2 regions of the Photorhabdus machadonis genome follow, and region 2 is predicted to be linked to the other one. Evidence: predicted binding sites of a transcription regulator. Region 2 holds the regulator's gene; the other holds the start of a gene.
The links. The regulator LexA, encoded in region 2, represses DNA repair genes until DNA is damaged. The targets are predictions, from matches to a motif close to TNCTGTATGTACATACAGNA.
Positions count from the first base shown of each region.

Region 1: sulA (SOS-induced cell division inhibitor SulA) is a predicted target of LexA. The motif match lies at 1,901-1,920, and genes of this name have one in related genera.

Region 1 covers NZ_CP199761.1:3,313,916-3,318,217, reverse strand. The annotation lists gene ompA (porin OmpA) at 1-805, opposite strand, end outside; gene sulA (SOS-induced cell division inhibitor SulA) at 1,357-1,881, opposite strand; gene ACUN2T_RS15635 (TfoX/Sxy family DNA transformation protein) at 2,129-2,731, shown strand; gene yccS (YccS family putative transporter) at 2,795-4,302, opposite strand, start outside.
Region 2 covers NZ_CP199761.1:544,355-548,656, forward strand. The annotation lists gene ubiA (4-hydroxybenzoate octaprenyltransferase) at 1-18, shown strand, start outside; gene plsB (glycerol-3-phosphate 1-O-acyltransferase PlsB) at 68-2,524, opposite strand; gene ACUN2T_RS02645 (diacylglycerol kinase) at 2,654-3,025, shown strand; gene lexA (transcriptional repressor LexA) at 3,145-3,750, shown strand; gene zur (zinc uptake transcriptional repressor Zur) at 3,887-4,302, opposite strand, start outside.

The DNA.
Region 1 (4,302 bases), 2.6 Mb from region 2:
GGTCGATGTTTGCCAATTCAGTATACAGTTGCTCCAGAGTACGCTTGCCTTCTGCTTTCAGCTCCGCGCTGGCGAATGCGAATAAAACGTCAGAACGCAGAGTAAAACGTTTGTTCTCAACAACTGGCGCTGGGGTTGGTGTTGGAGCGACAACGGGAGCTGGGGTAACAACAGGAACGGCTGCTTCATCTTGACCGAAGCGATAAGAAACGCCTACGCTCAACAGGCCGTTATCAGGACGCGCACCGACTGAACCTGCGTCGCCGATATTGTTAACCCATTGGTAATCCAGGCGGGTAGCCCAATCTTTAGTCAGAGCATACTCAACGCCAATAGCGGCCAGTGGGGAAACACCGGTATCATGATTTTTCAGATGAGTGTTGGTGGCGCCGTAATTCGCTTTAGAATCTGCGCGCCAAACCATACCACCCAGACGAGTATAGATGTCCAGATCATCCATAATTGGATAACTCAATTTAGTCGCCAGTTGGAAACCATGAGCTTTGAAGGCACCGGTGTTGACGTTACCTTTATAAGGCATACGGCCTAACCAGTCATAACCTATTTCAAAACCAAAATATGGGTTAGCTTGGTAGCCTAAGAAAGCGCCAGCACCCAGTTGGTTTTTGTGAGTAGGACCATTACCGATTTCATTGGTATAACCGTTACCGTAGAAGTTTACGTCATGGTATTGAGACCAACCCAATTTACCACCGGTATACCACGTATTGTCTTTTGGAGCTGCTTGCGTTGCAGTTGTGAAAGCGGCCACTGCCACTGCTACCGCGATAGCTGTCTTTTTCATTTTAACGCCTCGTTATTATCATCACCCAATAGGCAATTGGCTTCAGGAGCCTTTTTACTTACTGCCTATCCCATTAGGTTATTGCATTCGCCATTCTTTAGTAATAAAAGCGATCACTGAACAGGGTTCAAATTCTTCATGCACTGTTACTGCATGTACGTTTTGAATTTTGTACGCTATCCATGTTCACTATTTATCCATAAGAATGGCTTACACTAAATTATATCTACTGAGATAGGTTATTAGCCATATTGATTAAAAAACTCAGTTAGGAATACTGCACTTTCATCAAATCAATGGACCAAACAATACATAAGGGACTAAGGGCAGTAACCTTTAATGGTGTAAAGTCTACAACGAAGTTAAAAAGTTACAAGTGGCCCTTGATTAATAGAGCAAAAAATTTAAAAGATAATGTATGATTTTAAAAAAACTTTACTATTCTTTACAACTAATCCTATCTTAATTAATTGATTTTATTTGTGATTAGTGATTTTGAACCTGAGTTGGTTATTTTATGTCATGAATATTGAAATAATTCTGAATTTTGGTTAATGGTAGTAAATGGAATGAATTTTTAGTAAATTTGATTGCGATTCAGTGCCATGGACTCCTTTATTTACATTTTGTGGGCGCATAATAAAGGCCAATGCATTACCTTTTTGTGCCGCAGACTGTAATCTTACCGTATCTCTTGCTAATAACGTTGGCAGCCAGCCAAGTACCACGCTGTAATTACCACTTGCTAATGCTCTTTCCATTGCATCTACCGTTGTAATGGAGTTGATGCGATTTAATTGCACAATCTTATCTAGGGGTAATCCTGATCGAATTAGCCATTGGCGGCTCAGTTTTTTATGTGGGCTAACCCATAGTAACCAGCGGGCTTCATTTCCTGACTGGCGTAACAAAGGTAGCAATATATGATTAATGACGGCTTGGTTATCACTATAAATCAATTCACTCACGATACCACCACGTCCGGCTGAATTATCTTGCGCAGGTGAAGAGGGTGATAGTCGCTTTTCTGTTAGCTGATGTTTAGGAAGGTAAACCCAGGATGATTGAATGCCCATAATGAACCCCACCACAAGTAACTGTATTAATATACAGTATCTTCATGTCAGGCTAAGATCAAGTCTATTTTTTCAAAGAGCTTCGCAAATATTTACGATAAATGGCTTGAAACTCATTTAACCATTGGCAGGGAAAATTGAATTGCGTATGTTTTCAATTGCTTGTTCCTGTTATTTATTTTTCTAATAATTGGGACAAATCTATGGATAAAAGATTTATTTGCACAAAACTCATGGAGTGATCTGTATGTTGTTGTCTGAAGTGCGTTTTACTCAACTCAAAAATGGTTTTTCTTCATTTGGAAGATTGACAAGGAAGCCACAGTTCGGCGGTTACAGCCTGTTGGCTGACGGGATTATGTTCGCTATTATTGCTGATGGCGAATTATATTTACGGGGAAATGGCCATGCTGAAGTATTATTTAAAGCCAGAGGGATGAAAAACTATATTTACTCGAAAAAGGGAGTGCCGGTAACTTTGCGTTATTACCAGGTTGTTGAATCACTTTGGCAAGATCAAGAGTTATTATCTCAATATGCGTATTTGGCTTATCACTACTCATTAATTGAAATGACGGGTAAAAAGAAGATGCCAACACGCCTGAAAGATTTGCCTAATCTTGGAATGTCTCTTGAGCGTCAGTTATGGAAAGTCGGAATATGTAAAGTTGAAGATTTACGGCTGTTAGGCGCGAAAGCCAGTTATTTAAAACTGCATCAATATAAAAGAAAATCTAATGTTAGTTTGTTACTTGCTCTGGCTGGTGCAATTGAAGGATGCCATTCAGCCGTTTTACCGGTACAGATTCGTAATGATTTATTACGCTGGCATAAGGAATTGGCTTGTTAGATCTTTATCGTGAACAGCTAAATAAAAGGGGCAGTTCACTGCCCCAGTATATCAACCTGGCTATTATTGATTAATTTGTTTAATCAGATCGACAATTTCAGGCAACAATCCTATTAATAAACCTGTTTGTTGCAATACCAACTGTTCTTTACTGTCTCTTTCCGCCGGGATTTGCTCAATTCTTGTCGTTATGTTGACAGATATTTGCTCAATTCTATCACTATTTATTAATACCGGTTTTAATGCTGCATCGACATAACAAATAGCATCATTAAGAATATCCAGAATAACTCTGTTATCCAATTTATCCCGATGCGCTCCCAGTGCAGAGATATAACTCAGCATGGTGTGATTTAGGCACAGTAGCCGGAATGCTTCTTCTTGGGAAGTTTGGTAACTTTTCGGTTCGGCAGACATGTTTGAAATAACTGATGCCAGCTCTGCGTCACTATTGTGAGCATCCCGGCGGGCAATTCGGTAGTTCAAGCCATTATCTTTTCCCTGACAATATTGAACTAAAATGGCATCAAGGTAGCGGCAATTGGTGTCCATCGTCCGGCTTATCACTTGTGGCAGCGGGCGAAATTTCCAGTCTGGCCAAATGAAATTTACTGCCAGCCAAGCGATACCACAGCCAATTAATGTGTCAACAATCCTTGGTAAGGCGACTTCAAAGCCTTCACCCAGTAAATTGAAGCATAGTAATACCAGTAGTGTGATAAACAGGGTCGCGTGTGCATATTGGATATTACGGAAGGCGAAGAATAGCACCCCAGAGATAACAATCAGTACCAATTGCCCCTCAATAGATGGCACAAAATAGAGGATTGGTAAGCCGATTAATACACCGGCAACAGTGCCGATTATTCTCAGTGCCAAACGGCGGCGGGTAGCGCTGTAGTTGGGTTGGCAAACGAACAGACTGGTGAGTAAAATCCAGTACCCGCGTTGCAAATCCAGCAATTGGATCATGGCGTAGCCACTGCACAACAGAACAGACATACGGATTGCATGGCGGAATAAAGCTGATTGTGGCGTCAGATGACGGCTGATCCTTAGACGGATATCGCGCCAGCCAGTTAAATGTTCATCAGATAGTTGGGTCTCATCTTTTCTTTCTTTGGCAGGATTGTACTGACCAGAACTGATGCTTGATAATTGCGCATCAATCGCCCGCAGGTTTTTCAGCAGGTTATATAATGCAGTCATTTTACGATTATGTTTCTGTTGTTTGTTGAGTTGTTGCAGGGAACTTTCCAGATAGTTAAATGCCCGTTCAATGCGCGGATTGTGCCGATATTGCTTATGCCAAAGTATCGACTGAGCAACTTGTTCACAAGCACGGGCTTGCATGGTGAGAAGACGTTGAAACCGGAACAGAACATCGCTATAGCGGAAAATATTCCGTAGGCTTTGGTATTGCACATGAGATGAACTGGCCCGTTCATGAATATCTTGTGCAATAAAGTAATAATGCAGAGTTTGGCGAGTTTCCCGCTGGCCGCGATCGCCTTTCAGACGGGTTAGCAGGGAGGCTTTGGCTTGATTCAGTGTGTTCACTAAATCACCGT
Region 2 (4,302 bases):
TTCTTCAGTTACGTTTGATATATGGGGTGATAATGGGGAAAACCCATTATCACCCGGATGTTAAAAATTATGCTTCTTGAGTTGTCTCTTCTGCATCGTTGTGTTCAGCTGGCAAACTGACACTCTCGATAGTCAGACGGATTTCAGGTGACATCAGTTCACTCAATACCTGATACAGCTCCTGAGTATTTGCTGTAATCACATCACCACGATCACTGATATATCCTTCTTCACGCAGTGTATTTACCGATGTGGTGAATACCGCCTTATCGAAGAATTCAGGTGCGTTAATGCCATGTAATACCGACAGACGTTGTGCCAACATACGGCTCTCTTTTTCCAGCGCACCCCGGCTGATTTCCGGGTTGGCATTCAGTAAAGAGAGGGTGATGGCATAACGTTGCAGGGTTTCGCGGACACCGGCTGCCAGCAATTGCAATGGGCGAATACGTGCTGGATTCAATACCAGCATACCTTGTTCTTTGTTACAGATAAGGCTCTGGCGAGTAAGCTCATTAACCAGGATATTAACCACTTCTCGCAGATCTGCTTTGTTGTAACGTATAAACAGTTCTGCTTTGAGCAGAGGATAAATGATTTCTACCTGGCTGAGTAACGCTTCACGGCTGATACGGCGATGATCAATAACGATGCAGGCAATCAATGATGGCAGTACCAATAAATGCTGGATATTGTTGCGGTAGTAGGTCATCAGAACCGCACGCTCACGCGGCAGGATAATGATGTCGCCCATACTGTCTTTGTCTACCTCGAACTTATCCATTTGCAGAGCGTGCTCTAACAACTCTTCTGCGGTTTTCTTTGGCACAGTAACATCGGTTGTATAAGGCGCGTTGTGCATGAGTTGTATATAACAATCCAGTTGCTCAAGCAGTTGCTCGCGAGTAAGCGCTCGCTGACGTGATGACAGTAGGGCGGTTGAACACAGGTTGATTGCGTTAGCAGCTGCGGCATTGTTGATGTTCACCATAATTTTCCCGGCCAGCTTACTGACTGTTGGGTTAACCCATTCAGGACGGTGAAACTCTATTGGATCAATAGAATCACGCCAGTCAGGAACATGGTGATTAAGATATTGGATCAACGGGATAGGTTCACCAAAGTTTACATAGCCTTGCCCCAGATTACGAAGCTTACGCAAACCGCGTATCATCTGGAAAAAGCTCTCTTTCTCTTTGGTTGCTCCCCGCAGCTCTTTGGCATAGGTGGCAACTTCCATCACATGTTCGTAACCGATATAAATTGGCACGATAGTGATTGGGCGTGATTCACCTCTCAACATTGCTTGTAACGTCATGGTCAGTGTACCCGTTTTGGGATCGAGCAAACGACCTGTCCGGGAACGACCACCTTCCATAAAGTATTCAACAGAATAGCCGCGTGCAAATAACTCACCCAGATATTCACGGAATATCGTGGCATAGAGTTTATTACCTTTAAAAGTGCGGCGGATAAAAAATGCACCAAGGCGGCGGAATATCGGCCCTGCTGGCCAGAAATTCAGGTTGATGCCTGCGGCGATATGGGGCGGTACCAAACCCTGATGATAAATCACATAGGAGAGCAGCAGATAATCCATATGACTACGGTGGCAGGGCGCATAAACCAGTTCGTGACCATCCTGTGCCAGACGACGAATGCGTTCAGCATTGTGGACATTGATCCCCTGATACAGACGGTTCCAGGTCCAACCAAGTACACGATCTGACAGCCGTACTGTTTCATAAGAGAAATTCGCTGCAATCTCTTCCATCATGTTAACGGCATTCTGCTGCGCTTTCTCATGGGCGATTTTCTTGCTGCGGGCCTCATCAATAACGGCCTTTTCTATTGCTTTTGAAGCCAGTAGCTTGTTAAACAGCTCCTGACGAACAGGCAGACGCGGACCCACTGCCGCCAGGCGTTGGCGTGAATAGTGCATTCGTGCCACGCGAGCCAGCTTGTGAGCAATTGTCTTGTCTGTGCCATGCTCCGTTGCCATATAACGCAGAGATACTGTGTTTGAAAAACGCACAAAACTGTCCCGGCCCAGCCAGAGAATGGCGAAGAATTTCTGGATACCATTAAGTAGCCGTAGATGTGGGGTGCTGTGTCCTTCACGTCCGGGTGAGCGACCAAACATGACAGAAACTGGCAGCATTTGAATATCCAAGTTTGGATTATTACGGTGCAGATCCAGATACGCATGGAAAATTTTTACGGATTCCTGCTTTGGTGCGCAATAGCGGAATACGCGTGGGCCATTATCGATAAATACATAGCCCGGAAGCTCAGTATCACCTATCTCCAGTGAGTTTAAAGGGTCTGGCAGATCCTGCTCAAGACATTGCTGACGTAATGTCAGTAAGTCTGCTTTGGAGTGATACGGCAATACGTACAGAATAGGGCGTGTCGTATCGAGCCGTAATTCGGTAATGGGATCTGTAGGAATAAGTTTGCTCTTTACCAGTATTTTTAGTGGTAAATTCAATAATTTATAATATATTTTACGCCAACCTGACATAAATAAACTTGAAGCCTCTTGTTAGCAATACGTCGCAAGCATACCAGAAACAGGTGTTGAGATCTGTTATGTTAAGACGATATAAAAGTTAAAAGTGGCAAATAACCTTACATTTGGTATGAATAATTTATGGCAAATCAATCCAAGGGACTGACCCGTATCATCAAAGCAACCGGATATTCGATGAAAGGTCTCAGGGCTGCGTGGCAAAATGAAGCGGCTTTCCGGCAGGAAATAATTGTGGCGATATTAGCGGTGATTGTTGCATTTTATCTGAATATCAGCGCAATTGAACGCATTTTACTGATTGGTTCAGTAATGTTGGTGGTGATTGTAGAGATTCTGAACAGTGCTATTGAAGCTGTTGTTGATCGTATTGGCAGTGAATTCCATGAGTTGTCCGGCCGGGCGAAAGATATGGGATCGGCGGCGGTCTTTCTGACGATGCTGCTGTCGTTAATTGTCTGGAGTACCGTTCTCTGGCGCTATTTTGTGACCTGATTTAGTTTAATAATGCGTCATTATACTATAATGGGCTGATTTTCTACCCTGGCAGGTTCCCAATCGTTATTTACCTGTATATACTCACAGTTTGACTGTATAAACACACAGGGGGCGGAATGAAAGCACTTACCGTAAGGCAGCAGCAGGTTTATGACCTGGTGCGTGACCACATTTCGCAAACGGGTATGCCGCCAACGCGTGCTGAAATTGCAGCACGTCTTGGTTTTCGTTCGCCTAATGCGGCTGAAGAGCATTTAAAAGCATTGGCTCGCAAAGGGGTGATAGAGATTGTTGCCGGGGCATCCAGGGGTATCCGTTTGCTGCTAGAAGACTCTGGTTTGCCGTTGATTGGCCGTGTAGCCGCAGGTGAACCACTGTTGGCGCAGGAGCACATTGAAAGTCATTATCGGATAGATCCCGCACTGTTTAAGCCCAGTGCGGATTTCCTGTTGAGAGTCAGCGGTATGTCCATGAAAGATATTGGGATTATGGATGGTGATCTGTTGGCTGTGCATAAAACACAGGATGTCCGTAATGGGCAGGTTATTGTTGCTCGTATTGAAGATGAAGTGACTGTAAAACGTTTTAAACAGACTGGAAATAAAGTTGAATTGTCGGCAGAAAACCCTGAGTTTAAGCCAATTGTGGTGGATTTGCGTGAACGAAGCCTGACAATTGAAGGATTAGCCGTTGGGGTGATTCGTAACAGTGATAAGTTTTGATAGTAAAATATCGAATCGTTGTTTTTTGGTGATTGTCAAAGAGTTGCAATATTCTGGCAGAATCATGTTATTGGGTTTATCAGTATGATTATCTTGAACGTGATTCTGCGGTTGCCTGTTGCTATTTACAGGTTCTCTACTTCTTTTTTACCTCAATACTGTGGTCGTGCTGGCATTCATCCCGTTCAGTACAGGATTCAATCTCTGCACAAGAAGAACATAAACCATGCGCTTCAATGACGGTATGGCGTAAGCTGAATCCGGCGGTTTTTGCTAACTGTTGAATAGCGGATTCAACGGTTCCACCATCTCGTTCTGTAACAGAACCGCAGCGGTCGCAAATAAACATTGCTGAGGTGTGGCTTGGTTGTTCAATATGGTGGCACAGCACATAACTGTTGGTAGACTCTATTTTATGAATAAATCCCTGTTCTAGCAGAAATTCCAGTGCCCGGTATATTGTTGGTGGTTTAGCCTGTGGTTCTGCTTCCCGCAATAAATCCAGTAAATCATAAGCACTGATTGCGCCGGGTTGTTCTGAAATCAGACGCA